2 regions of the Streptomyces sp. NPDC004111 genome follow, and region 2 is predicted to be linked to the other one. Evidence: riboswitches for the same ligand, from Rfam matches in the RefSeq annotation. Region 2 holds a riboswitch; the other holds the start of a gene.

Region 1 (15,261 bases), on a different contig from region 2:
GCTCTTCATGCGCGCCGAGCTCGCTCGTCCCGGCACGCAGATCATGTCGAACGAGCAGTTCAACCAGGCCTTCACGATGCACGGCACGATCATGCTGCTGATGTTCGCGACGCCGCTGTTCGCCGGATTCGCGAACTGGATCATGCCGCTGCAGATCGGCGCGCCCGACGTGGCGTTCCCGCGGCTGAACATGTTCGCGTACTGGCTGTACCTCTTCGGCTCGATCATCGCGGTGGCCGGCTTCCTCACCCCGCAGGGTGCGGCCGACTTCGGCTGGTTCGCCTACTCCCCGCTGTCGGACGCGGTCCGTTCGCCGGGCGTCGGCGCCGACATGTGGATCATGGGTCTGGCCTTCTCCGGCTTCGGCACGATCCTCGGCTCGGTCAACTTCATCACCACGATCATCTGCATGCGCGCTCCCGGCATGACGATGTTCCGCATGCCGATCTTCACCTGGAACGTGCTGCTGACCGGTGTGCTGGTCCTGCTCGCCTTCCCGGTGCTGGCCGCCGCGCTGTTCGCCCTGGAGGCGGACCGTAAATTCGGTGCCCATATCTTCGACGCCGCAAATGGCGGTGCGCTTCTGTGGCAACACCTCTTCTGGTTCTTCGGCCATCCAGAGGTGTACATCATCGCGCTGCCATTCTTCGGAATCATTTCCGAAGTGATCCCGGTCTTCAGCCGCAAGCCGATGTTCGGCTACATCGGTCTGATCGCCGCGACCATCGCGATCGCCGGCCTTTCGGTCACCGTCTGGGCCCACCACATGTACGTGACGGGCGGCGTGCTGTTGCCGTTCTTCTCGTTCATGACGTTCCTCATCGCAGTACCGACCGGTGTGAAGTTCTTCAACTGGATCGGCACGATGTGGAAGGGCTCACTGTCCTTCGAGACACCGATGCTCTGGGCCGTCGGCTTCCTGATCACCTTCACCTTCGGTGGTCTGACCGGCGTCATCCTGGCCTCGCCCCCGATGGACTTCCACGTCTCCGACTCGTACTTCGTCGTCGCGCACTTCCACTACGTCATCTTCGGCACCGTGGTCTTCGCGATGTTCTCCGGCTTCCACTTCTGGTGGCCGAAGTTCACCGGCAAGATGCTGGACGAGCGGCTCGGCAAGATCACCTTCTGGACGCTGTTCGTGGGCTTCCACGGCACGTTCCTGGTGCAGCACTGGCTGGGTGCCGAGGGCATGCCGCGTCGTTACGCGGACTACCTCGCGGCCGACGGCTTCACCGCGCTGAACACGATCTCGACCATCAGCTCCTTCCTGCTGGGTCTGTCGATGCTCCCGTTCTTCTACAACGTGTGGAAGACCGCGAAGTACGGCAAGAAGATCGAGGTCGACGACCCCTGGGGCTACGGCCGCTCCCTTGAGTGGGCGACCTCCTGCCCGCCGCCGCGGCACAACTTCCTCACGCTGCCGCGCATCCGGTCGGAATCCCCGGCGTTCGACCTGCACCACCCGGAGATCTCCGCGATCGACCAGTTGGAGAACCACCGGGACAACGGCATCGAGTCGCTCGCTCTCGGCGCGAAGGAGTCGGGCAAGTGAAGATCCAAGGCTGGCTGTTCATCTGGCTGAGCGTGTTCGTCGGGATCATGGCCGTCGTGTACGGCGTGTGGTCCAAGGAGCCCGCGGGCACCACGGCGCTCGTCCTGGCCTTCGGACTGAGCCTCATGATCGGCTTCTACCTGGCCTTCACGGCCAAGCGGGTCGACTCCATGGCCCAGGACAACAAGCAGGCCGACGTCGCGGACGAGGCCGGCGAGCTGGGCTTCTTCGCCCCGCACAGCTGGCAGCCGCTGTCCCTGGGCATCGGCGGCGCGTTCGCCTTCCTCGCGGTCGCGATGGGCTGGTGGCTGCTGTTCTTCTCGCTGCCGCTGATCCTGGTCGGCCTGTTCGGCTGGGTCTTCGAGTTCTACCGCGGTGAGAACCGCACCCAGTAGCACCGGGAAACCCGGGGAATCAGCCGTACGGCGGTACCTCGACGAGGGGCCCGTCCACCTGACGACGTTCAGGCGGACGGGCCCCTCATTCGTTTGCAGTCACTTGCCGATGTCCAACGCGCTCAATCTGACGATGCTTCATATCGTGTGATCATGAGCTACGCACCCCGAAGCCGGACGGTCCTGAGCTGCGCACTGCTGGTCGCCACCCTCGGGGCGGGGCTGACCGCCTGCGGCCAGCCCCAGGCCAACCCGCTCTCCTCCAAGCCGTACGACGCGGCGCGGCAGATCACCTTCAACGGCCGGCCCGGCAGCACCGACGCCGACCCGGAGAAGCCCCTCGAAGTGCGGGCCACCGGGAAGGAGGGCCGGATCACCGACGTCATCGCCGCGGACGCCGCAGGGCGCCAGGTGGCGGGCGAACTCTCCGCCGACGGGTCCCGCTGGCACTCCACCTCTCCGCTGGCCGCAGGAGCCGACTACACGGTCCGCATCGCCACCGAGGACACCACCGGCGCCCCCGGGGTGCGCAGGCTCAACTTCCGCACCGCGGTCGGCAAGAAGAAGCTGAAGGTCACCTTCGGCCCCGACGCGGGCACCTACGGCGTCGGCCAGCCGATCACCGCCGAACTCAGCCAGAAGGTCAAGGACCCGCGCGCCAGGGCCGTCGTGGAGCGCGCCCTCAAGGTCGAGTCCAAGCCCGCGGTGGAGGGCTCCTGGTACTGGGTGGACGACGACATGCTGCACTTCCGCCCGCGCGAGTACTGGCCCTCACGGGCCACCATCAAGGCGTACAGCACCCTGGAGGGCATCAAGGTCGCCAAGGACCTCTACGGGGCCCCCACGGCGCCCCTGCAGCTGCGCACGGGCGACCGGATCGAGGCCATCACCGACGCCTCGTCGCACTACATGACGGTCAAGCGCAACGGAGAAGTGATCAACACCATTCCGGTGACCACCGGCAAGCCCGGCTACTCCACCCGCAACGGCGTCAAGGTCGTACTGGGCAAGGAGTACTTCGTACGGATGCGCGGCACCAGCATCGGAATCCCGACCGGTACGAGCGACTCCTACGACCTGCCGGTGTACTACGCGACCCGGGTGACCTGGAGCGGCGAGTACGTGCACGCCGCGCCCTGGTCCACCGGCTCGCAGGGGTACGCGAACGTCAGCCACGGCTGCACGGGCATGTCCACCGGCGACGCCAGCTGGTTCTTCGACACCGTCCGCGAGGGCGACATCGTCAAGGTCGTCGGCAGCTGGGGGGACACCATGGACCCCTTCGGCAACGGCTTCGGCGACTGGAACCTGCCCTGGAAGAAGTGGCGCAAGGGCAGTGCCCTGCTCGCCTCCACCGAGCAGCAGCGCGACCGGGTGTACACCCCGCGCCTGCGCCCCCAGGTCTGACACGGCGGGCCCGGGGGAGCGAGGAGGAGGCGGAGCGTGACGTCAGCCCTGTACGGCCGGGGAGCGGTCGCCCAGCCGGGCGCGCAGCAGCGCGGCCAGCGAGGCGGCGAACTCCACCGGCTCGACAGGCAGCGTCACGGCCGCCTCCGCGCGGCTCCAGGTGGCCAGCCAGGCGTCCTGCGGGCGGCCCATCAGCAGCAGTACCGGCGGGCACTCGAAGATCTCGTCCTTGATCTGCCGGCAGACGCCCATGCCGCCCGCCGGGACGGTCTCGCCGTCCAGCACGCACACATCCACGCCGCCCGCGTCCAGCGCCTTCAGGACGGCGGGCAGGGTGGCGCACTCCAGGAACTCGACCGGCGGTACGTCGGCGGCCGGCCTGCGTCCGGCCGCGAGGCGCACCTGCTCGCGGGTGTTGGCGTCGTCGCTGTAGACCAGCACCGTTGCGGTCGGCTGCTGCATTGTTCCTCCGTGACGTCCGGTTGCGCGGTGTTCTCGGGGTTCTCAGGGCTCTGCAGCGGGCTCCACTGGCTCGCTCCGATGCGCGGATGCTACTCCGTCAAACACCCCGTCAACACCGGTTCGCACGGTCCTTCGATGGGCCGTTCGGGCAGGACACACCCTCTTGACACTCCGAACGGCACCCCCCGGGGTGAGGGCGGGATAAGCGACCGACATAATGTCGGTCGTGGCGACAGCAACGACAGTAGATACCGGGCACGCGCACCCGTCGGTCAATCGACCGAACCTCACCAGCGTCGGAACCATCATCTGGCTGAGTTCCGAGCTGATGTTCTTCGCGGCCCTCTTCGCGATGTACTTCACCCTGCGATCGGTGACGGGTCCCGAGTTCTGGGCGGAAAAGGCCTCGGCCTTGAACTTCCCGTTCTCGCTGACCAATACCTCGATCCTGGTGCTCTCCTCCCTCACCTGCCAGCTCGGCGTTTTCGCGGCCGAGCGGGGCGATGTGAAGAAGCTCAGGACGTGGTTCATCATCACGTTCGTGATGGGTGCGATCTTCATTGGCGGCCAGGTGTACGAGTACACCGAGCTGGTCAAGCACGAGGGCCTCTCGCTCTCGTCGGACCCGTACGGCTCGGTGTTCTACCTGACGACCGGCTTCCACGGACTGCACGTGACAGGCGGTCTCATCGCCTTCCTGCTGGTCCTGGGCCGGACGTACGCGGCCAAGCGATTCACCCACGAGCAGGCGACAGCCGCCATCGTCGTGTCCTACTACTGGCACTTCGTCGATGTCGTCTGGATCGGCCTGTTCGCCACGATCTACATGATCAAGTAATCCGGGCTCACCAGAACAGGGCCCGAGCCCGCAACACTTCCCGCATCGACGCAGAAGATCCTGACACCGGGGTAATCCGTGAAAAAGCTCTCCGCACGACGACGCCATCCGCTGGCGGCGCTCGTCGTCCTACTCTTCGCGCTGGCGGCCACTGGGGGGCTGTACGCCGCGTTTGCGCCTGCGGGCAAGGCGCAGGCCGACGAGACCGCCCAGTCCCTCGCCATCGAGGAGGGCAAGAAGCTCTACGCCGTCGGCTGCGCAAGCTGCCACGGAACCGGCGGTCAGGGCACCACTGACGGCCCCTCCCTCGTGGGCGTGGGCTCCGCCGCAGTGGACTTCCAGGTCGGCACCGGCCGTATGCCGGCGCAGCAGCCCGGCGCGCAGGTGCCCAAGAAGAAGGTCATCTACACGCAGGCGCAGACCGACCAGCTTGCCGCGTACGTGGCCTCTCTGGGCGCCGGTCCCATCACGCCGACCGAAAGCCAGACCAACCCTGAAGGCGCCGACATCGGCAAGGGTGGCGAACTGTTCCGCACCAACTGCGCGCAGTGCCACAACTTCACCGGTGAGGGCGGTGCCCTGACGAACGGCAAGTACGCTCCGCCCCTGACGGACGTCTCGCCGAAGCACATCTACGAGGCCATGCAGACCGGCCCGCAGAACATGCCCTCCTTCCCGGACAGCACCATGCCGGAGAAGCAGAAGAAGGAAATCATCGCGTACGTCAAGGCCGTGAACGGCGAAGAGACCCCGAGCCCCGGCGGCTTCGGACTGGGCGGCCTCGGGCCGGTCAGTGAGGGTCTGTTCGCCTGGATCTTCGGTCTGGGTGCGCTCATCGCAGTTGCCGTCTGGGTCGCGGCCCACACCGCTAAGGCCAAGAAGTCATGAGTAGCCAAGAGAATCCAGAAGAGGCCCTGCCGGCTGAGCAGGGCGACGCGCACGGCGAGGTGGCGCGCAAGGACGATCCGTTCGCGGACCCGGGCCTGCCGCCGCACAAGCCGCGTATCCAGGACATCGACGAGCGGGCCGCCAACCGGTCCGAGCGCGTCGTCGCGTTCCTGTTCACGCTGTCCATGCTGGCCACGGTCGGCTTCATCGCCTCCTTCGTGGCGTTCCCGATCGACAAGATCGTGTACGTCTGGCCGCTGGGCCACGTGAGCGCGCTGAACCTCTCCCTCGGTCTGACGCTCGGCATCGCCCTCTTCTGCATCGGCGCGGGCGCGGTCCACTGGGCCCGCACCCTGATGTCCGACGTGGAGGTCGCCGACGAGCGCCACGCGATCGCGGCCACGCCCGAGGTCAAGGCCAAGGTCATGGCCGACTTCAAGGCCGGCGCCCAGGAGTCCGCGATCGGCCGTCGCAAGCTGATCCGCACCACGATGTTCGGCGCGCTGGCCCTGGTGCCGCTGTCCGGCGTCGTGCTGCTGCGCGACCTCGGTCCGCTGCCGGAGAAGAAGCTCCGCGAGACGCTCTGGGGCAAGGGCAAGCTGCTCATCAACCAGAACACGATGGAGCCGCTGCGCGCCGAGGACGTCGCCGTGGGTTCGCTCACCTTCGCCATGCCGGAAGGCCTGAAGGAGGACGATCACGAGTTCAACACCGAGATCGCCAAGGCCGCGCTGATGATCGTCCGTATCCAGCCGGACGAGATCAAGGACAAGCAGCAGCGCGAGTGGGCGCACGAGGGCATCGTGGCGTACTCCAAGATCTGCACCCACGTCGGCTGCCCGATCAGCCTGTACGAGCAGCAGACGCACCACGTGCTGTGCCCGTGCCACCAGTCCACCTTCGACCTCTCCGACGGCGCCCGTGTCATCTTCGGCCCGGCCGGTCACGCGCTGCCGCAGCTGCGGATCGGTGTGAATGACGAGGGTTACCTCGAAGCGCTGGGCGACTTCGAAGAGCCCGTCGGTCCTTCCTTCTGGGAGCGCGGATGAGTACTGCAACCGAGACCAAGCCGCAGCAGAAGGCGCCCGCCGGTGAGCGGGTCGCGGACTGGGCGGACGGCCGGCTGGGGATCTACTCCCTGGCCAAGGCCAACATGCGCAAGATCTTCCCGGACCACTGGTCCTTCATGCTCGGCGAGATCTGCATGTACAGCTTCATCATCATCATCCTCACGGGTGTGTACCTGACGCTGTTCTTCCACCCGTCGATGAACGAGATCGTGTACCACGGCTCGTACGCGCCGATGCACGGCATCCGCATGACGGAGGCCTACGCGTCGACCCTGGACATCAGCTTCGACGTCCGCGGCGGTCTGCTGATCCGGCAGATCCACCACTGGGGCGCGCTGATCTTCCTCGCGGCGATGTTCGTGCACATGATGCGCGTCTTCTTCACGGGTGCCTTCCGCAAGCCGCGCGAGGTCAACTGGCTGTTCGGCTTCCTGCTGTTCGTCCTCGGCATGTTCACCGGCTTCACCGGTTACTCGCTGCCGGACGACCTGCTGTCGGGCACCGGTGTCCGCTTCACCCAGGGCGCGATCCTGTCCGTGCCGGTCGTCGGCACGTACATCTCGATGTTCCTGTTCGGCGGAGAGTTCCCCGGCCACGACATGGTCGCCAGGTTCTACTCGATCCACATCCTGCTGCTGCCGGGCATCATGCTCGGCCTGATGGTGGCTCACCTGATCCTGGTCTTCTACCACAAGCACACCCAGTTCGCGGGCCCCGGCCGGACGAACAAGAACGTCGTCGGCATGCCGCTGCTGCCGGTCTACATGGCCAAGGCCGGAGGCTTCTTCTTCCTGGTCTTCGGCATCATCGCGATCATCGCGGCGGCGTTCACGATCAACCCGGTGTGGGCGCTCGGCCCCTACCGTCCGGACCAGGTGTCCACCGGCGCCCAGCCCGACTGGTACATGGGCTTCGCCGAGGGTCTGGTGCGTGTCATGCCGGGCTGGGAGATCAACCTCTGGGGCCACACGCTGGTCCTGGGTGTCTTCATCCCGCTGGTGCTGTTCGGTGTGATCCTCGGTGTCATCGCGGTGTGGCCGTTCCTGGAGTCCTGGGTCACCGGGGACAAGCGCGAGCACCACATCGCGCAGCGTCCGCGCAACAGCCCGACCCGCACCGCGTTCGGCGTCGCCTGGATCACGGTCTACTTCATCGGCCTCGTCGGCGGTGGAAACGACCTGTGGGCCACGCACTTCCACCTGTCGATCAACTCGATCACCTGGTTCGTGCGCATCGGCTTCTTCGCCGGTCCGGTCCTGGCGTTCATCATCACCAAGCGGATCTGCCTGGGCCTCCAGCGCAGGGACGCCGAGAAGGTGCTGCACGGACGCGAGTCCGGCATCATCAAGCGGCTGCCGCACGGTGAGTTCATCGAGGTGCACGAGCCGCTCAACCAGCACCAGCTGCACTCGCTCACGGCGCACGAGCAGTACGCGCCGGCCGAGATCGGTCCCGAGGTGGACGAGAACGGCGTCGAGCGCAAGGTGGGCGCCACCGAGAAGCTGCGCGTCAAGCTCAGCAAGGGCATGTACGGCGAGGGCAACCAGATCGCCAAGCCCACCGCCGAGGAGTACAAGGAGATCACCAGCGGCCACGGCCACCACTGATCACCTCAAGCCGGCCCGGTAGCCCCGGACCGGGGTGACCCCCCGGGCCGCACTGTCCGCCACAGCGAGAGCCCCGTCCATTCGTCGGACGGGGCTCTTCGCCGTCCCCGGGCCTGGATAGGGTGAGGGCACCCCCTGGAGGGGGCATCCCTTTTTCGGCTGTGGACCCTGGAGCGGACCATGAACGTTGTGACCCCGGTAGGCGGCGACAGCGTGGCGGCCCGTAGCTGGCCGGGCATCCTCAACCCCCTGCTGCGCGGCGAGCACCTCGGCGCGGACGACACCGCCTGGGCCATGGACCGCATCATGAGCGGCGAGGCGACCGACGCCCAGATCGCCGGCTTCGCGGTCGCCCTGCGCGCCAAGGGCGAGACGGTGGAGGAAGTGACCGGCCTGGTGCGGGCGATGTACACGCACGCACGCACCATCGAGGTGCCCGGCCCCAGCGTCGACATCGTCGGCACCGGCGGCGACCTCGCCAAGACCGTCAACATCTCCACCATGTCCGCGGTCGTCATCGCGGGCACCGGCGCCAAGGTCGTCAAGCACGGCAACCGGGCCGCGTCCTCCGCGAGCGGCTCCTCGGACGTCCTGGAGAAGCTCGGCGTCAATCTGGACCTGACGCCGCGGCGGGTGGCGGAGGTCGCCGAGGAGGCGGGCATCACCTTCTGCTTCGCGGTGAAGTTCCACCCGGCGCTGCGGTACGCCGCCAAGGCCCGCAAGGAGCTCGGCGCGCAGACCACCTTCAACATCCTGGGCCCGCTCACCAACCCGGCCCAGGTGCGCGCGCAGGCCGTCGGGGTCGCCGACGCGCGGATGGCGCCGATCGTGGCCGGCGTGCTGGCCGAGCGGGGGAACTCCGCGCTGGTCTTCCGCGGCGACGACGGTCTCGACGAGCTGACCACCACCGCGACCTCACGGGTGTGGATCGTGCGCGGGGGCACCGTGCGCGAGGAGGCCTTCGACCCGCGGGACGTGGGCCTGGACATCGTCCCCGTCGAGGCGCTGCGGGGCGCCGACGCCTCGTACAACGCGGAGGTGGCCCGCAGGCTGCTGGCCGGTGAGGAGGGGCCCGTGCGCGACGCCGTCCTGCTCAACACGGCAGCCGCCCTCGTCGCCCTCAATCCCGGTGGAGGATCGTTGAACGAGGAGATCGCCGCCGGGATCGAACGGGCCCGCGAGTCCCTCGACTCCGGGAGCGCGCTCAAGGCGCTGGAGCGCTGGGTGGCGGCCAGCAACTCCTGAAACCCCTTCGACGTGTGACGCAGAGCGCAGTCCGGATGTCTCGATACGCGGACTGCGCTCTTGCGCGTCGTTGATCGTGTGGCAAGATGCTGCACAGGTCATGAGTGACAGCGACTACGGCCCCGGCCCGCTGTCCGGCAACCCTCCGTCCGTGGCGGGGTGCCCCGGGTGAAGACCAGGTCGTAGGCAGCGAGGTCTACGGCAAGCGCGGACCCCTGCGCACTCCTGTCGGAGTGGCGCGCCCCTGGGGTCCTGGTCCTCAAGGGAGCAGTCTCGTGAGCAAGCGAATGCGATAGGGCCGCTCGGCCCCGTTCCACCTTCACCTCCGCACCGGACCCGTGTGTCCGGAGCGTCGAGGCAACTCCCGTACCCGGCAAGGCATCTGAGCTTTCGTCAGCATTGGTACGGGCACCACTGAAGCCATTCCGCCTCACCAGGAGTTTCGTCATGCCCGCATCGCCCGTCGCCACCACCGCCACTGCCGCCACCGCCTCCTCCGCCGCGCCGGCCCCCGCCCCGGCCGCCGTTTCCGGTGAGTCCGCCGACCCCTGCTGCGCGGCGCCGCTGCCCGTCCTCGGGCGGGACGTGGCCGTGCCGCTGGTGACCGGTGGCGAGGTCACCTACGCGGCCCTCGACTACGCGGCCAGCGCCCCGGCGCTCCAGCGGGTGTGGGACGACGTGGCGGCGTACGCCCCGTACTACGGCAGCGTGCACCGCGGCGCCGGGTACCTCTCGCAGCTCTCCACGGACCTGTTCGAGAACAGCCGCACCACCGTCCACGAGTTCCTGGACTGCCGGGACGACGACCAGGTCGTCTTCACCCGCTCCACCACCGACTCGCTGAACCTGCTCTCGGCCGTACTGCCCGCCGGCTGCCAGGTGTTCGTCTTCGAGACCGAGCACCACGCCTCGCTGCTGCCCTGGCAGGACGCCGACGTCCACTACCTCAACGCGCCGCGCACCCCCGCCCAGGCCGTCGCGATCCTGGAGCGCGCCCTCGCCGACCGCGATCCTTCCTCAAGCTCTCGGCTTCGTTCGAGCACGGGAGGCCCCACCGGTCCGGCCCTCGTCTGCGTGACCGGTGCCTCCAACGTCACCGGGGAGATCTGGCCGGTGAAGGAGCTGGCCGCCGTCGCGCACGCCCACGGGGCGCGGATCGTCCTCGACGCCGCCCAGCTGGCCCCCCACCACCCCGTCTCCGTCAAGGAGCTGGACGTGGACTGGGTCGCCTTCTCGGGCCACAAGCTGTACGCGCCCTTCGGCTCCGGCGTGCTCGCCGGACGCGCCGACTGGCTCCAGGAAGCCGAGCCGTACCTGGCCGGCGGCGGCGCCTCCAAGAAGGTCGCCCGGCGCACCGACGGCGGGGTGGACGTCGAGTGGCACACCACCGCCGCCCGCCACGAGGCCGGATCGCCCAACGTCATCGGCGTCTACTCCATCGCCTCCGCCTGCCGGGCGCTCACCGAGGCGGGCTTCGACTCCCTGGTGGAGCGGGAGCAGTCCCTGGTGCGCCGGGTGCGGGAGGGGCTCGCCCGGGTGCCCGCCGTCAAGGTGCTCTCGCTGTTCGGCGACGAAGCGCCCCGGGTCGGCGTCATCTCCTTCGTGGTGGAGGGCTGGAACAGCTCGCACTTCGCCGCCGCCCTCTCCGCCGAGTACGGGATCGGCGTCCGCGACGGCCTCTTCTGCGCCCACCCGCTGGTGCGCACCCTGCTCGGCAGCGACCCGCAGGAGGTGGGCGAGTGCGGCGCCCCGGAGGCCGAGCCGGGCGAGCGCTCGCTCAACGCGATCCGGGTCAGCTTCGGCGCGGGCACCCCCGACGAGCACGTCGAGCGGTTCGTGACGGCGGTGGGGGAACTCGTCGCCAACGGCGCGCAGTGGAACTACCGCACCGAGGGCGGGCGTTGCGTCCCGGCGGTCTGAGGTGCCCGGGACACCGGGTGCGGCGGCCGGAGCGGTGAGGTACGGGCGGTGCGCGCCCCCAGCTGGATCATCCGCAGGGCCCGCTCGGTCGCGTCCGTGAGGAACTCGCCGCCGCGGCCCAGCGCCTCGGCCAGCGCGATCGGGGCGGGCAGGATCCCGCTGTAGGCGTCCGCGCCCACGGCCCTGATCTCGTGCGCGCCGTCGCCCAGGGTGCCCGCCAGGACGAGCACCGGCCGGTTCAGCAGCTTGGCCCGGCGCGCCACTTCGGCCGGGACCTTGCCGCGCGGTGTCTGCCGGTCCAGGGCGCCCTCCGCGGTGACCACCAGATCGGCGCGGGCCAGCCGGGCGTCCAGGTCGAGGTGGTCCAGCAGCACGTCGAAGCGGGGGAGCAGCCGGGCGCCCAGCGCGGCGAGCCCCGCGCCCAGACCGCCGGACGCGCCGGTGCCAAGACCACGGCGCAGATCGGTGCCCGCGGGGGTGGTGCGGGCGAGGTCGCGGTCGAGGACGCGGGCCCAGCGGTCGAGCGCGGCGGAGAGCTCCTCGACCTGGGCAGGGGTCGCCCCCTTCTGCGGGCCGAAGATTCGGGCGACGCCCTGCGGGCCGCACAGGACGTTGTGCGGATTGCAGGCGACGCGCAGCTCGGTACGGGCCAGCCGGGGGTCCAGGCCCGACGGGTCCACCCTGTCGAGAGCCGTCAAGTGCCTCCCACCGTAGGGGAGTTCGCGTCCTTCGGAGTCCAGCAGCCGGGCGCCGAGGGCCTGGAGCGCCCCCGCGCCGCCGTCGGACGTGCCGGAGTCCCCGCAGCCGACCAGGATGCGGCGCGCACCCGCGTCGAGGGCGGCGCGGACCAGTTCGCCCACACCGTACGTCGTGGTGGCACCGGGGTCGCGCCGGGTGCGCGGCACCAGCGACAGGCCCGCGACGGCGGCCATCTCGACCACGGCGGTGCCCGGGTCCAGGAGGGCGAAGTGGGCCGGCACGCGGCGGCCCGTGGGACCGGTGGCGCTCAGGTTCACCACCCGGGCCCCCGGTGTGGCCGCCGCGAGGGTGCGGGCGGTGCCCTCGCCGCCGTCGACCAGCGGGATCAGATCGAGCACGGCTGCGGGCAGGACCCTGCGGACCCCGGCGGCGATGGCCTCCGCGGCGGCCTCGGCGGACAGCGACTCCTTGAAACCGCTGGGGGCGATGGCGACATGACGTACCGGCACGAGAACTCCTGGGACTGGCGGGGCGGTCAGCGGGGCAGCAGGACGGGCACGCCGAGCAGCGGCCACACGGCGAGGGCGAAGAACAGGACCGTCAGGGCGGTCAACGGCGCCAGCACTGCGGACAGCCGCAGCAGGTCGCGCGGGGTGTACGTCGGGGTGTCCGGCAGGTCGGCGTAGAGCGTCACCGGCTTCGCGGACGCCGGAAGGGTGTGGCAGAACCCGGCCGCGGCGGTGGACGCGAGGGCGGCGGCCACCGGGTTCACCCCGACGCCGGCCGCCGCCGCCACCACGAGCGGCACGAGCACGCTGGAGCGCGCCGAACGGGACTGGAGGATCAGGTGCGCCACCGTACTGACGGCGACCACGGCGCCCAGGAACGCCCACGGCGGGACCCCGGTCAGCGGCAGCCGCGCCATCAGCCAGCGGGCCGCCCCCGATTCGGCGAGCGCCACGCCCATCGCCGTCGTCGCCGCCATGAACAGCAGCAGCGACCACGGCACGGTGCCCAGCGCCTCCTTCAGCCGTACGGTGCCCAGTGCGGGCGACGCGGCCACCACCGCACCGATCAGCGCGACCACCGCGGGCGGCACCTGGTGCAGCGGCTCGCTGCACCAGAGCAGCACCACCGTCCCCAGCAGCGCGGCGCAGCGCGCCTCGGCGGAGGTCAGGGCGCCGGTCACGGGGCGGTCGCTGTGCCGCTGGACCTGCGCGGCGGTGATCCGCACGGGCCCGGCGCGGTCGGCGCGGCGGGTGGTGGTGAGCAGGACGGCCTCGGCGGCGAGGTGGCTGGAGACGGCCGCCAGGGGCAGGCCGAGCAGCAGCCACTGGGTGAAGCCGATGCGCTGCCCGGTCGCCTCGAAGAGGACCGACACGGTGATCAGGTGCGCGCCCGCGCCGATCAGGGTGGCCACGGCGGACAGCAGGATCACCGTGGGGAAGAGCAGGGCCAGCATGACGACCACCCGGCGCCGGTCCGCCAGCGCCCTGGCCAGCGCGAGGAACACGGGGAGCGCGAGCGCGGCCCGGCCCGAGGTCGCGGGGACGGCGAACGCGGTGACGACCAGGGCGGCGGTGGACAGATGGACGAGCTGACGCACCGTACGGGCCCCGCTGACCAGGAAGGCGGCGGCCCGCCCCGCCAGGCCGGTCCTGGCCACCGCGGCGGCCAGGACGAAGGCGCAGATCAGCAGCCACACCGTCGCGTCGCCGAGCGTCCCGAACAGGGTCTCGCTGCCGATCACCCCGGTCACGGTCAGCGCGAGCCCCGCCCCGAGCGCGATGTACGTGTCGTCGACCGGGGTGGCGATCCACGCGGCGGTGGCGAGGGTGAACACCAGGAGGGTGATCCGCGCGTCGGTGGACAGCGGCGGGAGGAGATCCGGCAGGAGCAGCAGCGTGCAGAGCGCGAGGGCGAGGCCGAGCACGGCGTACTGGTGGGGCCTCGGGGCGAACCGGGGCCGGGCGGGCGGCGGGGCGGGGGCCCGGTCGGGGACGCGGGCGGTCGGGGTCACGTGGTCGAGCGTGACCGGGCGGGGTGAGCGGGGCGTGAGGCACGGATGAAGGGGGCTTCATCCGGCGTGCGGCGAGGGGCGGTTTGCGAGCCCGGGGGAGCCAGGGCGGGTCCGGAGGGGGAGCTAGGGGAGGCGGTAGCCCATGCCGCGGACCGTTTCGACCAGTCCGGGGCCCAGCTTCTTGCGGAGGGCGCGGACGTAGACGTCCACGATGTTCGAGCCGGGGTCGAAGTCGTAGCCCCAGACGTGGGAGAGGATCTGTTCGCGCGAGAGGACCTGTCCGGGGTGGCGCAGGAAGAGTTCCAGGAGCACGAACTCACGGGCCGTCAGATCCACCGTCCGGTCCGCCGACCGTGCCCGGCGGGTGCGCAGGTCCAGCGAGAGGTCGCCGCTGCGCAGCACCGTGACCTCCGGGACGCGGGCCGCCGTGCGCAGCCGGAGCCGGACCCGGGCCAGCAGTTCCTCGAAGCGGAACGGCTTGGTCATCCAGTCGTCGGCCCCGCCCTCCAGCCCGGCCACCGTGTCCCGTACCGAGTCGCGGGCCGTGAGCACGATGACCGGTGCGCTCACCCGGGCCTCGCGCAGCGCGCGCAGGACCGTGAAGCCGTCCCGGCCCGGCAGACCGATGTCGAGCAGCACCAGGTCGAAGCCGCCCGTGCAGGCGTAGTCGTACGCGGTGTCGCCGTCGCAGGCGACCGTCGTCGTGAAGCCGTTGGCGCGCAGGCCCTTCTCGACGAAGGACGCGATGCGCTCCTCGTCCTCGACGATGAGGATGCGGTTCATGAGGCGGGAGGTGTCCCTTCCGGTACGGCCGTCGCGGGCCCTGGATCCAGTACGAGGGTGAAGGTGGCGCCGGGACCCGCGACGGGTGAGCCGCCGTACTCCGGGCCCGCGGCGCCCCCGTACTCCGGTCCCGCGGTGCCAGCGCTCAGCTCGACGCGCCCCCGGTGGCCCTCCGCGATGGCCTTCACGATGGCGAGGCCGAGGCCCGCCCCCGTGCTGCGGGAGCCGCGCCGAGCGCTGCCGCGGCGGAAGCGTTCGAAGATAACGGCGGCGTCCCGGGGCGGCACCCCGGGCCCGCTGTCGGAGACGTACAGCTCGATCGGGGCGGCCTGCTCCTGGCCGCCGGGCGGCGTCCGTGTCCGGGAGCCGATC
Region 2 (15,261 bases):
CCGCACTTCGCGGACCCGGGTCAGACCCCACCCTCCGACAGATGCGCGGAAGATGTGCGCCGTAGCGCGTCGACCGCGGCTGAATGTATCTGCCCAACTGCCCTCTGCAACAGGTCAATTGGACGAGAATTCTGGGCAGGCCTGATCGGCCGGATCGGTCAACTGCCAACGTTCTCGGGCAAGTCGGGCCGGACATAGCGTGCGTTTCGGTGACAAAGGACGCGAACACACGGGAGCCATCTTGTCGCGTTCTCATATGCGCGAGGCACGGTCGGGCGACAGGGCTTCCCCTACTCTACCTCTTTCAACCATGCAGAATTGCCCCCTCCGCTTGTGAGCGGAGGGGGCAACTTGGGTTAACGCGGGGCGCGTCGGGGGCGCGTGCACTCCCCCGGGCGGACGGCTCTACGGACGGCCGGGCCTTGGGCCGCGGCCGGCGCTCAGCCTCCGGCGACGGCCGGGATGATCGAGACGCCGGCGCCGTCCGGGGTGGCCGTCTCCAGGCCGCTCTCGAAGCGCACGTCGTCGTCGTTCACGTACACGTTCACGAAGCGGCGCAGCTTGCCCTGGTCGTCCAGGACGCGGGCGGCGATGCCGGTGTGGTTCTTCTCCAGGTCGGCGATGACCTCGGCGAGGGTCGCGCCCTCGGCGGTGACCTCGGCCTCGCCGCCCGTGTACGTACGGAGGATGGTGGGGATGCGGACCTTGACGCTCATGGTGTTTCTGCCTTCCGGTGCGTACGGGATTCAGCGGCTCTGGGGCCCGGGACTCAGCGTGCCAGTCCGGCGTCGCGGAACGCGTCCAGGCTCGGCCGGATGGTCGCGGAGGGGCCGGTCGTCGGGGCCACCGCGTCCAGCGTCTTGAGGCCGTCGCCCGTGTTGAGCACGACGGTGGTGAGCGCCGGGTCGAGCAGACCGGCCTCGATCAGCTTCTTGGTGACGCCGACGGTCACGCCGCCCGCGGTCTCCGCGAAGATGCCCTCGGTGCGGGCCAGCAGCTTGATCGCGTCGACGACCTGCTCGTCGTTCACGTCCTCGACCGCGCCGCCGGTGCGCCGGGCGATGTCCAGGACGTACGGGCCGTCGGCCGGGTTGCCGATCGCCAGGGACTTGGCGATGGTGTTCGGCTTCTGCGGGCGGACCACGTCGTGACCGGCCTTGAAGGCGGTGGAGACCGGCGAGCAGCCCTCCGCCTGGGCGCCGAAGATCTTGTACGGCCTGTCCTCGACGAGCCCGAGCTTGATCAGCTCCTGGAGCCCCTTGTCGATCTTGGTGAGCTGCGAGCCCGAGGCGATCGGGACGACGATCTGGTCCGGCAGCCGCCAGCCGAGCTGCTCGCAGATCTCGTACGCGAGGGTCTTGGAGCCCTCGCCGTAGTACGGGCGCAGGTTGACGTTGACGAAGCCCCAGCCCTCGCCGAGCGGGTCGCCGATCAGCTCGGAGCAGAAGCGGTTCACGTCGTCGTAGTTGCCCTCGATGCCGACCAGCTCGCCCCCGTACACGGCGGCCATGACGACCTTGCCCTGCTCCAGGTCGTGCGGGATGAACACGCAGGAGCGGAAGCCGGCCCGCGCGGCGGCGGCGCCGACCGCTCCGGCCAGGTTGCCGGTGGAGGAGCAGGAGAGGGTGGTGAAGCCGAAGGCGCGGGCGGCCTCGACGGCGATGGCGACGACGCGGTCCTTGAAGGAGTGCGTCGGGTTGCCGGAGTCGTCCTTGACGAACAGGCCGCCGGTGACACCCAGTTCACGGGCCAGGTTGTCGGCCTTGACCAGCTTCGTGAAGCCGGGGTTCAGGCTGGGGTGCTCGGCGACGTCCGCCGGGACGGGGAGCAGCGGGGCGTAGCGCCAGATGTTGTCCGGGCCGGCCTCGATGCGCTTGCGGAGCTCCTCCGGGTCACCGGCGGGCAGGTCGTACGCCACTTCGAGGGGGCCGAAACAGAGCTGGCAGGCGAAGATCGGGCCGAGCTCGAAGCGCTCGCCGCACTCGCGGCACGACAGGGCGGCGGCGGGGCCGAGGTCTACGGCGGAGGTGGCGGCTTCAGTGGTCTGCACAGCCATGATGGCGAGGTCCTTTCCTCATCTTCCCCGTGACGGCTTTCGCCACGAGACGGAATTGGCACCTTCCCCACCTGACCTCGCGGTCGGCAGGGGGGTTGCCGGGACTTCAACGGGCCGTTTCCCTCAGTCCCTCTGGATGAGCGCTATGACTCCGGGGCTCCGCGCGAGCGGTCCCGGGTGTTTGTACGCGGCATCGACCCCGACATGCGACGGTCGTCCGCGTTGTTCAAGACTGTAACCGAACCCCCGGACGCCTGAGGAAGACGTCCGGACCGCGAGATGGATCACAGAGTCGGGAGTGACAGGCGTGCTGGAAGAGGTGGAGCGCTGGCTGGGCGCGCGGTCCTGGGCCGCCGCCGACCGCCCGCTGGACCTGCTGCTCGCCGCGAAAGCGGCCCGGGGCACCACCGTCAGCGTCGTCCTGCCCGCGCTCGACGAGGAGGCGACGGTCGGCCGGATCGTGACCACCGTCCGCGCGGAGCTGATGGGCCCGGAGGCGGGCGGCGGGGGCGTGCCGCTGGTGGACGAGCTGGTGGTGATCGACTCGGGCTCCACCGACGGCACCGCGAAGGCGGCGGCCGGGGCCGGGGCCCGGGTGGTGCACCGGGACGACATCCTGCCCCGCATCCCGGCGGTGCGCGGCAAGGGCGAGGTGCTGTGGCGGTCGCTGCTGGTCACACGGGGTGACGTGGTCTGTTTCGTGGACGCGGACCTGCGGGACTTCAGCTCCACGTTCGTGTCCGGGATCGTCGGGCCGCTGCTGACCGAGCCCGAGGTGCAGTTCGTGAAGGCGACGTACGACCGTCCGCTCGGCTCCGAGTTCGACGGGCCCGCCGCCGGGCGGACCGCGGGGCAGGGCGGCCGGGTCACCGAGCTGATGGCGCGCCCGCTGCTCAATCTGCACTGGCCGCAGCTGGCCGGATTCGTACAGCCGCTGGGCGGTGAGTACGCGGCCCGCCGCAGCCTCCTGGAGCGGCTGCCGTTCCCGGTGGGGTACGGGGTCGAGCTGGGCCTGCTGGTGGACTCGCTGCACACGGTGGGCCTGGACGCGCTGGCCCAGGTCGACGTGGGGGTGCGCAAGCACCGCCACCAGGACGGCCAGGCACTCGGACGGATGGCGGCCTCCATTTACCGTACGGCCCAACTGCGTCTGTCCCGGGGTCACTTGATCCGTCCGCAGCTCACCCAGTTCGAGCGGGACGGCGACACCTTCGTGCCCCGTACACACCCTGTGGACACGGAGGAGCGGCCCCCGATGCGCGAGATCGCGGAGTACGAGGCGCGGCGGGCGGCGTAGCCGGCACAGGAGGGAAAAGCCAACACACTCCGGCAAACCCCGACAAACAGGAATGGCCGCCCACGTTTGAGGGAATCCCTGACGGGCTAGGTTTCGGCACATGGCTGCCCAGATCCTTGTCGCGTCGAATCGCGGACCCGTCTCGTACACGCTCGACGACGGGACCGGGGCGCTCGACGCCAGACGCGGCGGGGGCGGCCTCGTCTCCGGCCTCAGCGCCATCGGCTCCGAGGGCGCCCTGTGGGTCTGCTCGGCGCTCGGCGACGGGGACCGCGAGGCGGTGCGCCGCGGAGTCTCCGAGCCCGGCGTCCGGATGCTCGACATCGACGCCGCCACCCACGCCGACGCGTACAACGGCATCGCCAACTCGGTGCTGTGGTTCGTCCACCACCTGCTCTACCAGACTCCGCTGGAGCCCGTCTTCGACGCGGAGTTCCGCCGCCGGTGGGCCTCGTACGAGACGTACAACCAGGCCTTCGCCCAGGCGCTGGCCGAGGAGGCGGCGCCCGGTGCCGTCGTCCTCGTACAGGACTACCACCTGTGCCTGGTCCCCGGAATGCTCCGCGCCCGGCGCCCCGACCTGCGCATCGGCCACTTCTCGCACACCCCGTGGGCCCCGGTCGACTACTTCCGCCTCCTCCCCGACGACATCGCCGAACAGCTGCTGCGCGGCATCCTGGGCGCGGACCGGGCGGCGTTCCTGACCCGGCGCTGGGCGGACGCGTTCACCGCGTGCGCGCTGAACGTACTGGGCGAGGAGGCCCTGGACGGCAAGCGGATCGGGGTGCACGGGCTCGGCGCCGACGCGGACTTCCTGCGCGAGCGCTCCCGCCGCGACGACGTGGCGGAGCGGTCGGCCACCCTGCGCGAGCAGATCGGCACCGACCCCGAGGGCCGCCCGCGCCGCACCGTGGTGCGCGTCGACCGCACCGAACTCTCCAAGAACATCGTGCGCGGCCTGCTCGCCTACGAACACCTGCTGGCCACCCGCCCCGAGTGGCACGAGCGCGTGGTGCACGTCGCCTTCGCCTACCCCTCCCGCCAGGACCTGGCGGTCTACCGCGACTACACGGCCGAGGTCCAGCAGGTCGCCGACCGCGTCAACGGCACCTACGGGACACCGGGCTGGACGCCGGTCGTCCTGCACGTCAAGGACGACTTCGCCCGCTCCCTGGCCGCCTACCGGCTCGCCGACGTGGCCCTGGTCAACCCGATCCGCGACGGCATGAACCTGGTCGCCAAGGAGGTCCCGGTGGTCTCCGACGACGGCTGCGCACTGGTGCTGTCCCGGGAGGCGGGGGCGTACGAGGAACTGGCCGACGACGCGATCACGGTCAACCCGTACGACGTGACCGGCACGGCGCAGGCCCTGCACGAGGCGCTGTCCATGGAGCCGGGCGAACGCGCGGAGCGCACCAAGCGCCTCGCCGCCGCGGCCACGGCGCTGCCGCCGCAGCAGTGGTTCCTGGAACAGCTGGAGGCGCTGCGGTCCTGACCGGGGCCCGCCGAACGCGCCTGGGGCCCGGAACTCTGTCGAGTTCCGGGCCCCAGGTCTTCAGTAGCGGGGACAGGATTTGAACCTGCGACCTCTGGGTTATGAGCCCAGCGAGCTACCGAGCTGCTCCACCCCGCGTCGGTGAACACGACAGTACGTGGTTTCCGGTGCGGTGGGAAATCGATTCCGCGCGGCCGGGCCCCGGACTACTGCCCGGCACCCTCTCCCGGCTGCCCCGCCGCGGCCACCGCGTCCGCCAACCAGCCGAGGAACGCGGCCACTTCGGCCGGTCCGGCCAGCGGCAGGTCCGCCTTCTCGGCCAGCTCGGGCACGGCCGTGCCGCTGCACACCAGCAGACCCGGGACGCCGTCCGAGCGGAGCTTCTCGACGGTGGCGTACGCGGGCAGGTCTCCGAGGTCGTCGCCCGCGTACACCACGCAGGTCGCGCCGATCTCCCGCACGTAGTCCGCGAGGGCCACCCCCTTGTCGACGCCCGGCGGCCTCAACTCCAGTACCAGACGGCCCGGTTCGAGGATCAGTCCGTGCCGGGCGGCCAGCTCGGCGAGCGGTGCGCACAGGGCGTCGAAGGCGGCCTGCGGGTCGCTGGAGCGGCGGGTGTGGACGGCGACGGCCTGCCCCTTCTCCTCCACCCAGGTGCCGCGCCAGGCACCGTGCGCGTCCAGCACACCGGGCAGCTCGGCACGGGCGGCGGCGATACCGGGGTGCGGGGCGGGGGCGCGGACCGTGCCGGTCACGGCCTCCCAGCGCTCGGCCCCGTAGTGCCCGAGCACCACGAGGTGCTCCAGGCCGGGGACACCGGCGAGCCCGCCGTACCGTACGGCGACCCCGGCGGGCCGGCCGGTCACGATCGCCACGGAGGCGACCTGCGGGGCGAGCGCCGCCAGCGCGGGCACGGCGTCGGGGTGGGCGCGGGCCCGCTCGGGGTCCGGCACGATGTCGGCGAGCGTGCCGTCGAAGTCGAGTGCGACGAGGGCGCGTTGGGGCGCCGCGAGGAGGGCGGCGAGTGCTTCGCGGCCGGATTCGGTGGACGGTTCGAAAAGAGTCCCCATGGCCCCGACCCTACCGGGGCCGGGTCCCCGGGCACACGCCGCGCCCGTGCGGGGCGGGGTCCGGCGGGAGTGCCGTGGTCAGTGGCGTTCGCGGCGTTCGGCGCGGACCCGGCGCAGCCGGTGGACGGTCACCGGGTCGTGCGCCTCGGCCCGGACGTCGTCCAGCAGGGCGTTGAGGATCTGGTAGTAGCGGGTCGGCGAGATGTCGAGCTGCTCGCGGACGGCACGCTCCTTGGCACCGGGCCCCGACCACCCCTGCCGCTCCACGGCCAGCACCGCCAGCTCCCGCGCGGACAGCGGGGGCCGGCCTGCGGGGGCGGATCCCGCGGCGGGGGCGGGGGCCGGGGCCCGGTCGGCGGCGGGGGCACCGGCGGCAGAGGTACCGGCGGCGGGCGGGCTGGCGGGGTCAGTGGCGGGCGCCTCGCCCTCGTCCTCGTACGGCATACGTCCCAGCCTAGGCGGGACCGGCCCGGACCGGACGGGCCCGGCCCGGACCCGGGCCGTGACGGCTCCGGTCCGGGCCGGGGGTGCTCCTGGGCCGGGGCCCTCCCGGGAGGGGGCGCTACTGGGCGCTGTCCGTCGCCACGGCCTCGCGGTGGAGGATGCCGAGCACGCCGCCCGGCGTGTTCCCCGGCTCGACCGCCTTGCCGATCTGCTTCTTGATGTTCTCGCTGACCTTCGCCCACGAGGTCTTGCCCACCGGGTACAGCTGCGAGGTGGGCATCGCGTCGAGGAACTTGCGGGTCTTGCGGTGCTTGCTGTCGGCGGCCATCTTGTCGGTGGCGGTGATGGTGACCGGCTGGAGGTCGAACTCGTTGGCGAAGGCCAGCACGTTCTCGTCGTTGTACGCGAAGTCGAGGAACTTGCCGATCTCCTTGCGGTGACCGTTCTGCTTGAAGCCCATCATCCAGTCGGCGACGCCCATCGCCGGGCGGGCGGAGCCGTCCTCGCTGGGCAGCGGCACCATCTCGTACTTCACGCCGTTCTTCTCGGCCTGCTGCATCAGCGACGGGTGGCCGTTGATCATGCCGACCTCGCCCTTGGCGAAGGCCTCGAAGGCGGCCTTGCGGTTGAGCTTGCCGGGGGCGACCGGGCCGGTCAGACCGGGGCCGACCAGCTTGTCCTTGAGGAAGGTGAAAGCGCCGATGTTGTCGGCGGAGTTGATCGAGTAGGCGCCGATGTCGTCGGTGTAGCCGGAACCGGCGGCCAGCATCCAGTTCATCGTCTCGGCCTGCGCCTCCTCGGGGCCCAGCGGCAGCGCGAACGGGTACTTCACGCCCTCCTCCTTGAGCGCCTTCGCGTCGGTGGCGATGTCGTCCCAGGTCTTGGGGGCGCGCTGGATGTTGGCCTTCTCGAAGAGGTCCTTGTTGTAGAACATCAGCCGGGTGCTGCCGACGAACGGCATCCCGTACTGCATCAGGTTCACCTCGCCGGCCTTGGCCAGCGGGGTGAGGAAGTTGGCCTGGGTGGGGATGGAGAGCAGGTCCTCGACGCTGTAGAGCTTGTCGCCGGCCACGTAGTCGGCGTACGCGCCGATCTGGGCGATGTCGGGGGCCTTGCCGCCCTTGACCATCTCGGCGACCTTGCGGTCCACGTCGTCCCACGAGTAGATCTCGACGTCGACCTTGACCTTCGGGTTCTTCTCCTCGAAGGCGCGGGCGAGGTTGCTCCAGTACTTCTTGGTGCCGTCGCCGCCGTCGAGGTTGTAGTCCGCCGCGACGAACTTGAGCGTCACGTCGTCGGAACCGCCGATGCCGATGCTTCCGCAACCCGAGACGGTCGTTGCCATAGCGAGTGCGGCTATCGCCGCGGTCAGACCCAAGTAGCGCCGCTGCACAGCCCGTTCCACCCTTTTTGCCCAGTTTGATGCATATCTTGCGCGAGTGATTCGGGAGCCTTTGTGAGGCCGACGCCGTGCCACGTGCGCACTTGTCCGTATGAGTTGCGATTTTCGCCCATGCGCGACCGCGAGGTCTACACCACTTGGGTATCTCTTACGCAACACCTTCCGCAAATCGCGTACGGGCTGCTAAGCAGGGCGGGACCAAGGTCATTGAGGTCAGCACCGCCGCACTACGCCCGATTTATGTACATGAGGAGTCTCCGGCATGTCCCGCACCGCAGTTGAGATTGCCACCCAGCCCACCTGTTGGCGGCGCGCCGCCGAGTACGCGACCGGCTTCGAAGGACTTCCCCTGCCTGGTGAGCGCGTTGCGGTCACCGGCTGCGGCACCTCGTGGTTCATGGCGATGGCGTACGCGGCCCTGCGCGAGGCCTCGGGCCAGGGCGAGACCGACGCGTTCGCGTCGTCCGAGTTCCCGACCGGCCGCTCCTACGACCGTGTGGTGGCAATCACGCGCTCGGGCACCACCAGCGAGGTGCTCGCCCTCCTCGGCGAGCTGCGCGGCAAGGTCCCCACGCTCGCCCTCACCGGCGACCCCAAGACGCCGATCATGGACGCGGCGGACGTCGTCGCCGTACTGGACTGGGCGGACGAGGAGTCGGTCGTCCAGACCCGCTTCGCGACGACCGCCCTGGCCTTCCTGCGGGCCGGCCTTGAGCGGAGCGGCCGGCTGGCGGACGGCGTGAAGACGGTCGAGGCCGCGGCCGTGGACGCGGAGCTGGCCATCACCGAGCCGCTGCCGGAGGCGGTCACCGCCGCCGAGCAGTGGACGTTCCTGGGCCGCGGCTGGACGTACGGCCTCGCCCAGGAGGCCGGGCTGAAGATGCGCGAGGCGGCGGGGGCGTGGACCGAGTCCTACCCGGCGATGGAGTACCGCCACGGGCCGATCTCGATCACCGGTCCGAACCGGGTGGCGTGGATGTTCGGCACGCTGCCGGAGGGGCTGGCGGGGGACGTCACCGCCGTCGGCGGCACGGTGGTCGCCAACGAGTCCGCGGACCCGATGGCGGACCTGATCCGCGCGCAGCGGCTCGCGGTGGTGCTCGCCGAGTCGAAGGGCTACGACCCCGACCACCCCCGCAACCTCTCCCGCAGCGTAATCCTCACCCCCTGATCCCCACCTGCCCCCGGACGGCCCCGCCCCCCTCGGGCGGCGGGGCCGTCCATCGAGACAGGTGCGCGCCGCCGGAGAGGTACGCCGCGACGCCCCCCGTGAGTGGACTAGACCTGTCCGGGGTTGACGCGCGACACTGGCCCGGTGAAACACGTCATCGCCCTCGATGTGGGCGGCACCGGAATGAAGGCCGCCCTGGTCGGCGCCGACGGCACCCTCCTGCACGAGGCCCGTCGCCGCACCGGCCGGGAGCGCGGCGCCGACGCAGTCGTCGAGTCGATCCTCGCGTTCGCCGAGGATCTCCGCGCGCACGGCGAGGAGCACTACGGCGAGAGCGCGGCGGCGGTCGGCGTCGCCGTACCCGGCATCGTCGACGCCGAGAACGGCATCGCCCTGTACGCCGCCAACCTCGGCTGGCGCGACGTCCCCCTGCGCGCCCTGCTCGGCGAGCGGCTCAGCGGCCCCGACCGGCCCCCGGTCCCCGTCGCCCTCGGCCACGACGTCCGCACCGGCGGCCTCGCCGAGGGCCGGATCGGCGCGGGCAAGGGCGCCGACCGCTTCCTCTTCGTACCGCTGGGGACCGGCATCGCCGGGGCGATCGGCATCGAGGGCACCATCGAGGCCGGCGCCCACGCCGGCGCCGGCGAGATCGGCCACATCGTGGTGCGCCCCGGCGGCGTCGAGTGCGGCTGCGGCCAGCGCGGCTGCCTGGAGCGCTACGCCTCCGCCTCCGCCGTGTCCGCCGCCTGGGCGGCGGCCGCCGGCGACCCGGAGGCGGACGCGGCCGACTGCGCCAAGGCCGTCGAGAGCGGCGACGAGCGGGCGACCGCCGTCTGGCACGCCGCCATCGACGCCCTCGCCGACGGCCTGGTCACCGCGCTGACCCTGCTCGACCCCCGGACGATCATCGTCGGTGGCGGTCTCGCCGAAGCCGGGGAAACCTTGTTCGTACCGCTCCGTGCCGCCATCGAGGAACGCGTCACGTTCCAGAAGCTGCCGACGATCGTGCCGGCCGCGCTCGGCGACACGGCGGGCTGTCTGGGCGCGGGCCTCCTCGCCTGGGACCTGCTCGCCACGTACAACGACAACCAGCGCACCCCCCACCCCACCATGCGCAACGACGTCATGGACACCACGGAGGTATCCGACTGATGGCCAGCAGCAAGGTTCAGGTCCTGTCCGGCGCCAAGGTGGTGCTCCCCACCGGCACCGTCGACGGTGGCCGGGTCATCGTCGACGGCACGAGGATCGCGGGAGCGCTCCCCGACGGTGCCGCGCCCGAGTCCCCCGCCCGTGACCTGTCCGGACACTGGATCGTGCCGGGCTTCGTCGACATGCACGTGCACGGCGGCGGCGGCGCCTCCTTCACCTCCGGCACGCCGGAGGAGGTGCTGCGGGGCGTACGGACGCACCGCGAGCACGGCACGACCACGATGGTCGCCTCCACCGTCACCGGCGAGATGGACTTCCTGGCCGCCCGCGCCTCGCTGCTCGCCGAACTGGTCCAGCAGGGCGACCTGGCCGGCATCCACTTCGAGGGCCCGTTCATCTCGCCGTGCCGCAAGGGCGCGCACAGCGAGGCGCTGCTGCGCGACCCCGACCCGGCGGACGTGCGCAAGCTGATGGACGCGGCGCACGGCACCGCGAAGATGTTCACGCTGGCCACCGAGATGACCGGCGGCCTGGACTCCGTACGGCTGCTCGCCGAGCACGGCGTGATCGCCGCGATCGGCCACACGGACGCCACGTACGAGCAGACCGTCGCGGCCATCGACGCGGGCGCCACCGTCGCGACCCACCTCTACAACGCGATGCCGGCCATCGGCCACCGCGAGCCGGGCCCGATCGTCGCCCTGCTGGAGGACGAGCGGGTCACCGTCGAGCTGATCAACGACGGCACCCACCTGCACCCGGCCGCCTTCGAGCTGGCCTACCACCACGCGGGCGCCGACCGGGTCGCGCTGATCACCGACGCGATGGACGCGGCGGGCTTCGGCGACGGGCAGTACCAGCTCGGCCCGCTGGCGGTCGAGGTGCGCGACGGGGTCGCCCGGCTCGTCGAGGGCGGCTCGATCGCGGGCTCGACCCTCACCCTGGACACCGCGTTCCGCCGCTCGGTCACCATCGACGGGCTGCCGGTCGAGGACGCCGTACGGTCCCTGTCCGCGAACCCGGCACGGCTGCTGGGCATCGACGACAAGGTCGGTTCGCTGGAGCCCGGCAAGGACGCCGACCTGGTCGTGCTCGACGCGGAGTTCAAGATCGCGGGCGTGATGCGCAAGGGCGAATGGGTCATTGAGCCCCAAGTAGGCTGATTTTAGCCCGAATTGCTCTCCCAAATTGATACGAAGTGGCTGGCCCCGCCCCCTGGGCCAGCCACTTTCTTTTTGGCATGATCCCCGTGGCAGGACGTACAGAAAGCGCTTTCTACAGAGTCACTGGGGGTGAACGCGGATCGTGTCCATGATCCTTACGGTCACGCTGAACACCGCACTCGACCTCACCCACCACGTCCCACAACTGGTGCCGCACACCTCCCACCGGGTCACCGCCGTCACCGAGCGGCCGGGCGGCAAGGGCCTGAACGTGGCCCGGGTACTGGCCGCCCTGGGCCACGAGACGGTCGTCACGGGCTTCGCCGGGGGCCCGACGGGCGAGGTACTGAGGGGACTGCTGGCCGCCGAGGCGGCCGAGGCAGCCGAGGCCGCGAGGGCAGCCGGGAGAGCCGGGGCAGCCCGCACCGACCGGACCGCCGGGGCAGGTGGGGCGGGCACGGGAGCCACCGGGTCCGCAGGGTCCACCGGGTCCACTGCGGGCACAGCGGCCACCGGGGCCGCCGAGGCAGGCGGGGCCGCCCGGGTCACCATGGCCACCGGGGCCACCGGGGCCATTTCAGCCACAGCAGCCACCAGCGTCACGCACGCCACGGGGAACACCGGCGCCGCTGCGGGCCCGGACTCCCCCGGCATCCCGCCCGTGCGCCGCCTCGCGCCCATCGACGCCCTCGTCCCCATCTCCGGCAACACCCGCCGCACCCTCGCCGTCGTCGACGGCTCCACCGGCGACACCACCCAGCTCAACGAGCCCGGCCCGACCGTCTCCCCCGCCGAGTGGGACGCCTTCCTCGCCTCGTACGACCGGCTGCTCGGCGGCGCGCGGGCGGTGGCGCTCTGCGGCAGCCTGCCGCCCGGCATCCACGTGGGCGCTTACGCGGACCTGATCCGCCGGGCCCGTACGGCGGGCGTACCGGTGCTCCTCGACACCAGCGGCGAACCCCTGCGCCGGGGCATCGCCGCCCGCCCCGACCTGATCAAGCCGAACCTCGACGAACTGGCCCAGCTCACCGGCTCCCGCGAACCGCTGACCGCGTCCGCGGACGCCCGGCGCCGGGGCGCCCACTCGGTGGTCGCCTCCCTCGGCCCGGACGGCATCCTCGCCGCCACCGAGTCCGGCACCTGGCAGGCGCACCCGCCGGCCGCGATCAGGGGCAACCCCACCGGTGCGGGCGACTCGGCGGTGGCCGCGCTGCTGGCGGGCCTGGTCGAGGACCTGCCCTGGCCGCAGCGGCTGGCCCGCGCGGTGGCCCTCTCGGCGGCCACGGTGGCAGCTCCCACGGCCGGCGAGTTCGACGCGGAGACCTACGCGTCGCTGCTCCCCCAGGTCAAGGTCACCGAGCCCACGTCCGCCCACGGACCCGTCTGAGCGGACCGGGCGCCCCGCACGCCCGCCCCGCCCGACTCCCCCTGTCCCACCCCGCCCAAGGATTGGCACCACATGCCCCTGGTCACCACCGGCGATCTCGTCACCGACGCCGCCTCCGCCTCCCGCGCCCTGGCCGCCTTCAACGTCATCACGCTGGAGCACGCCGAAGCCATCGCCGCGGGCGCCGAGCAGGCCGGGAACGCGCCCGCCGTGCTCCAGATCTCCGAGAACGCCGTGAAGTTCCACGGCGGCAACGTCCTGGCCGTCACCGCGGCAGCCGCCGCCGTGGCCCGTGCGTCCGCCGCTCCCCTCTCCCTCCACCTCGACCACGTCGTCTCGGTGGACCTGCTGCACGCCGCCCACGAGGCCGGTTTCAGCTCGGCCATGTTCGACGCGTCGAAGCTCTCCTACGACGACAACGTGAAGGCCACCGCCGAAGCCGTCCGCTGGGGCCACGAGCGCGGCATCTGGATCGAGGCCGAACTGGGCAAGGTCGGCGGCAAGGACGGCGAGGCCCCGCTCGACGCCCACACCCCGGGGGTGCGGACCGACCCCCAGGAGGCCGCCGCCTACGTCGCCGCCACCGGGGTCGACGCCCTCGCCGTCGCGGTCGGCTCCTCGCACGCCATGACGGAGCGCACCGCGGCCCTGGACCACGCCCTCATCGCCGAATTGCGCGACGCCGTCCCGGTCCCGCTGGTGCTGCACGGCTCCTCCGGCGTCCCGGACGACGAGATCCGCCGCGCGGTCGCCGCCGGCATGGTCAAGATCAACGTCGGTACGGCCCTCAACACGGCCTTCACCGGCGCGGTCCGCGGCTATCTGGAGGCCAACCCCACCACGGTCGACCCCCGCAAGTACCTGGTACCGGGCCGCGAGGCGATGGCCGCGACGGTCACCCACTTCCTGCGGACGATCGGCTGACCGCTCGCCCCGTACGCACCAGTGCCCCGCCGGAAACCTCTTCCGGCGGGGCACTGGTGCGTTCCGCGAGATCTACTGCTGCTTCAGCTCGACCCGGTCCAGGTTGACCTCACAGCCCGCCGGACACGAGATCACGAAGGTGTTCTCGCCCTTCGTCGCGGTCACCGTGGCCCAGGTGTTCGTCCAGCCCTTCTGCCAGTCGCCCTCTGCGGCGTTGGCGAAGTTGTCCATCCGCAGCCCGGTCCCGTGCGGCTTGCCGTTGACCGACAGGTCGGCCTTGGCGTTCTTGCCCGGCACCCCGTAGTCGACCGACAGCTTGTACTGGCCGGCCGCGGGCACGTTGACCTTCCAGGTCGCCGAGGACCCCGGTGCGGTCAGCGGTACGTACGCACCGCTGTCGGACCGCGCCCCGGTGATCGTCTTGTCCGTGCTCAGCCCCGGGGACAGCGTCAGCTCCCCCGCCTGGGCCTTCGGCAGCTCCGCCGGCGGCTCCTCGGTGTCCTTGCTGGGCTCCTTCGACGGCGAAGGGTCCTCGGACTGCGACTGGCCGCCGGTCGCGCCGGCGTTCTGGCCGCCCGCCTGGTCGCCCTTCTCGTCGCTCTTGCCGAAGTACAGCGCCGCGCCGATGCCGATCACCACGGCCGCCACGACCGCGATGGCGCCGATCAGCAGGCCGCGGGTGTTGGGGCCGCGCCCGCGCCCGCCGTGGCCCTGGTCGCCGTGCGGCGGGCCCTGCCGCGGCGGCGCACCGCCGGGCACCGTCTCGGGGGCCGCGTAGTGCGCGTTGGGCTGCCCGTACTGCGACTGCCCCTGCTGCTGCTGCGGGAACGGCTGGGTGGCCTGCGTCTGCTGGCCGTAGCCGCCCTGCTGCTGTCCGTACTGGCGCTCGCCGACGGCCCGCACCTGGTTGTACGACGTCCTGGGGACCCCCCGCGAGCTCGGGCCCGGGTAGCCGTAGCCGCCGCCCGAGCTGGGCGGCTGAGCGCCCGCCGCACGTCCGTCCTCGTAGAGGTAGCCGAACGGGTCGTCGTCCTCGGGCGTGCTCGCTCCGTTGTTCCCGGCCGTCATCCCAGCGTCACTCCTCACCATGTTCGCCAGCGTCGCCGACCGGGCGAGCCTACCTGCTGCGGGCGAACCGCCTTCGGGCCGTTGGCCCCTGCACCTGTCCCCGCACCCCTGCGCGCGCCCGGCGGACACCGCCGCCGGCGACGCTATCCGGCCCGCCTGTGCGGCTTGGACCGCGACCGCTTCTCGATGTACATGCGCTGGTCGGCGGACTGCAGCACCTCGTCGACGGACATGCCGCACTCGGCCCAGCCGATGCCGAAACTGGCGCCCACCCGCACCGCCCGGCCGTCCACCCGGATCGGCGGAATGATCGCGTTCCGCAGCCGGACCGCGAGGTCGGCGGCGTCCGCGCTGCCCAGACCGTCCGCCAGCACCACGAACTCGTCGCCGCCGAGCCGAGCGACGGTGTCCCCGTCGCGGACGCAGGTGGTCAGCCGCCGGGCGACCTCGATCAGCACCGCGTCACCGGCGCCGTGGCCGAAGCGGTCGTTGATCGACTTGAAGCCGTCGAGGTCGCAGAAGAGGACCGCGAGCCCCTTCGTGCCGTCGTCCGCGTACCCGTCGGCCGTCGCGGCCCCGCCCTCGGGCGGTGCGACCGTGTGCACGTGGTGGTCGTAGAACCCGGGGTCGCC

What was found. Region 2 has a riboswitch for S-adenosylmethionine ahead of thrC (threonine synthase). Riboswitches for the same ligand answer to the same signal wherever they lie in the genome.
Region 1: it holds a riboswitch for S-adenosylmethionine, as region 2 does, so the genes downstream of both, ACFYVL_RS23350 (aminotransferase class V-fold PLP-dependent enzyme) here and thrC (threonine synthase) in region 2, are expected to answer to the same signal.

Annotation. Positions count from the first base shown of each region.
Region 1 is NZ_JBIAMU010000012.1:54,079-69,339, forward strand. It holds gene ctaD (cytochrome c oxidase subunit I) at 1-1,555, shown strand, start outside; gene ACFYVL_RS23310 (cytochrome c oxidase subunit 4) at 1,552-1,950, shown strand; gene ACFYVL_RS23315 (Ig-like domain-containing protein) at 2,104-3,357, shown strand; gene ACFYVL_RS23320 (hypothetical protein) at 3,400-3,819, opposite strand; gene ACFYVL_RS23325 (heme-copper oxidase subunit III) at 4,037-4,657, shown strand; gene ACFYVL_RS23330 (c-type cytochrome) at 4,736-5,545, shown strand; gene ACFYVL_RS23335 (Rieske 2Fe-2S domain-containing protein) at 5,542-6,594, shown strand; gene ACFYVL_RS23340 (cytochrome bc complex cytochrome b subunit) at 6,591-8,222, shown strand; gene trpD (anthranilate phosphoribosyltransferase) at 8,403-9,467, shown strand; SAM riboswitch class IV at 9,564-9,681, shown strand; gene ACFYVL_RS23350 (aminotransferase class V-fold PLP-dependent enzyme) at 9,915-11,387, shown strand; gene ACFYVL_RS23355 (glycerate kinase) at 11,348-12,595, opposite strand; gene ACFYVL_RS23360 (SLC13 family permease) at 12,622-14,019, opposite strand; gene ACFYVL_RS23365 (response regulator transcription factor) at 14,230-14,889, opposite strand; gene ACFYVL_RS23370 (sensor histidine kinase) at 14,886-15,261, opposite strand, start outside.
Region 2 is NZ_JBIAMU010000004.1:74,303-89,563, reverse strand. It holds gene ACFYVL_RS10140 (MoaD/ThiS family protein) at 441-716, opposite strand; gene thrC (threonine synthase) at 770-2,056, opposite strand; SAM riboswitch class I at 2,072-2,199, opposite strand; gene ACFYVL_RS10130 (glucosyl-3-phosphoglycerate synthase) at 2,364-3,353, shown strand; gene ACFYVL_RS10125 (trehalose-6-phosphate synthase) at 3,454-4,848, shown strand; tRNA gene ACFYVL_RS10120 (tRNA-Met) at 4,913-4,986, opposite strand; gene otsB (trehalose-phosphatase) at 5,055-5,918, opposite strand; gene ACFYVL_RS10110 (DUF3263 domain-containing protein) at 5,997-6,362, opposite strand; gene ACFYVL_RS10105 (ABC transporter substrate-binding protein) at 6,481-7,707, opposite strand; gene ACFYVL_RS10100 (SIS domain-containing protein) at 8,027-8,935, shown strand; gene ACFYVL_RS10095 (ROK family protein) at 9,080-10,087, shown strand; gene nagA (N-acetylglucosamine-6-phosphate deacetylase) at 10,087-11,250, shown strand; gene ACFYVL_RS10085 (1-phosphofructokinase family hexose kinase) at 11,399-12,637, shown strand; gene ACFYVL_RS10080 (ketose-bisphosphate aldolase) at 12,710-13,561, shown strand; gene ACFYVL_RS10075 (carbohydrate-binding protein) at 13,634-14,629, opposite strand; gene cdgB (diguanylate cyclase CdgB) at 14,773-15,261, opposite strand, start outside.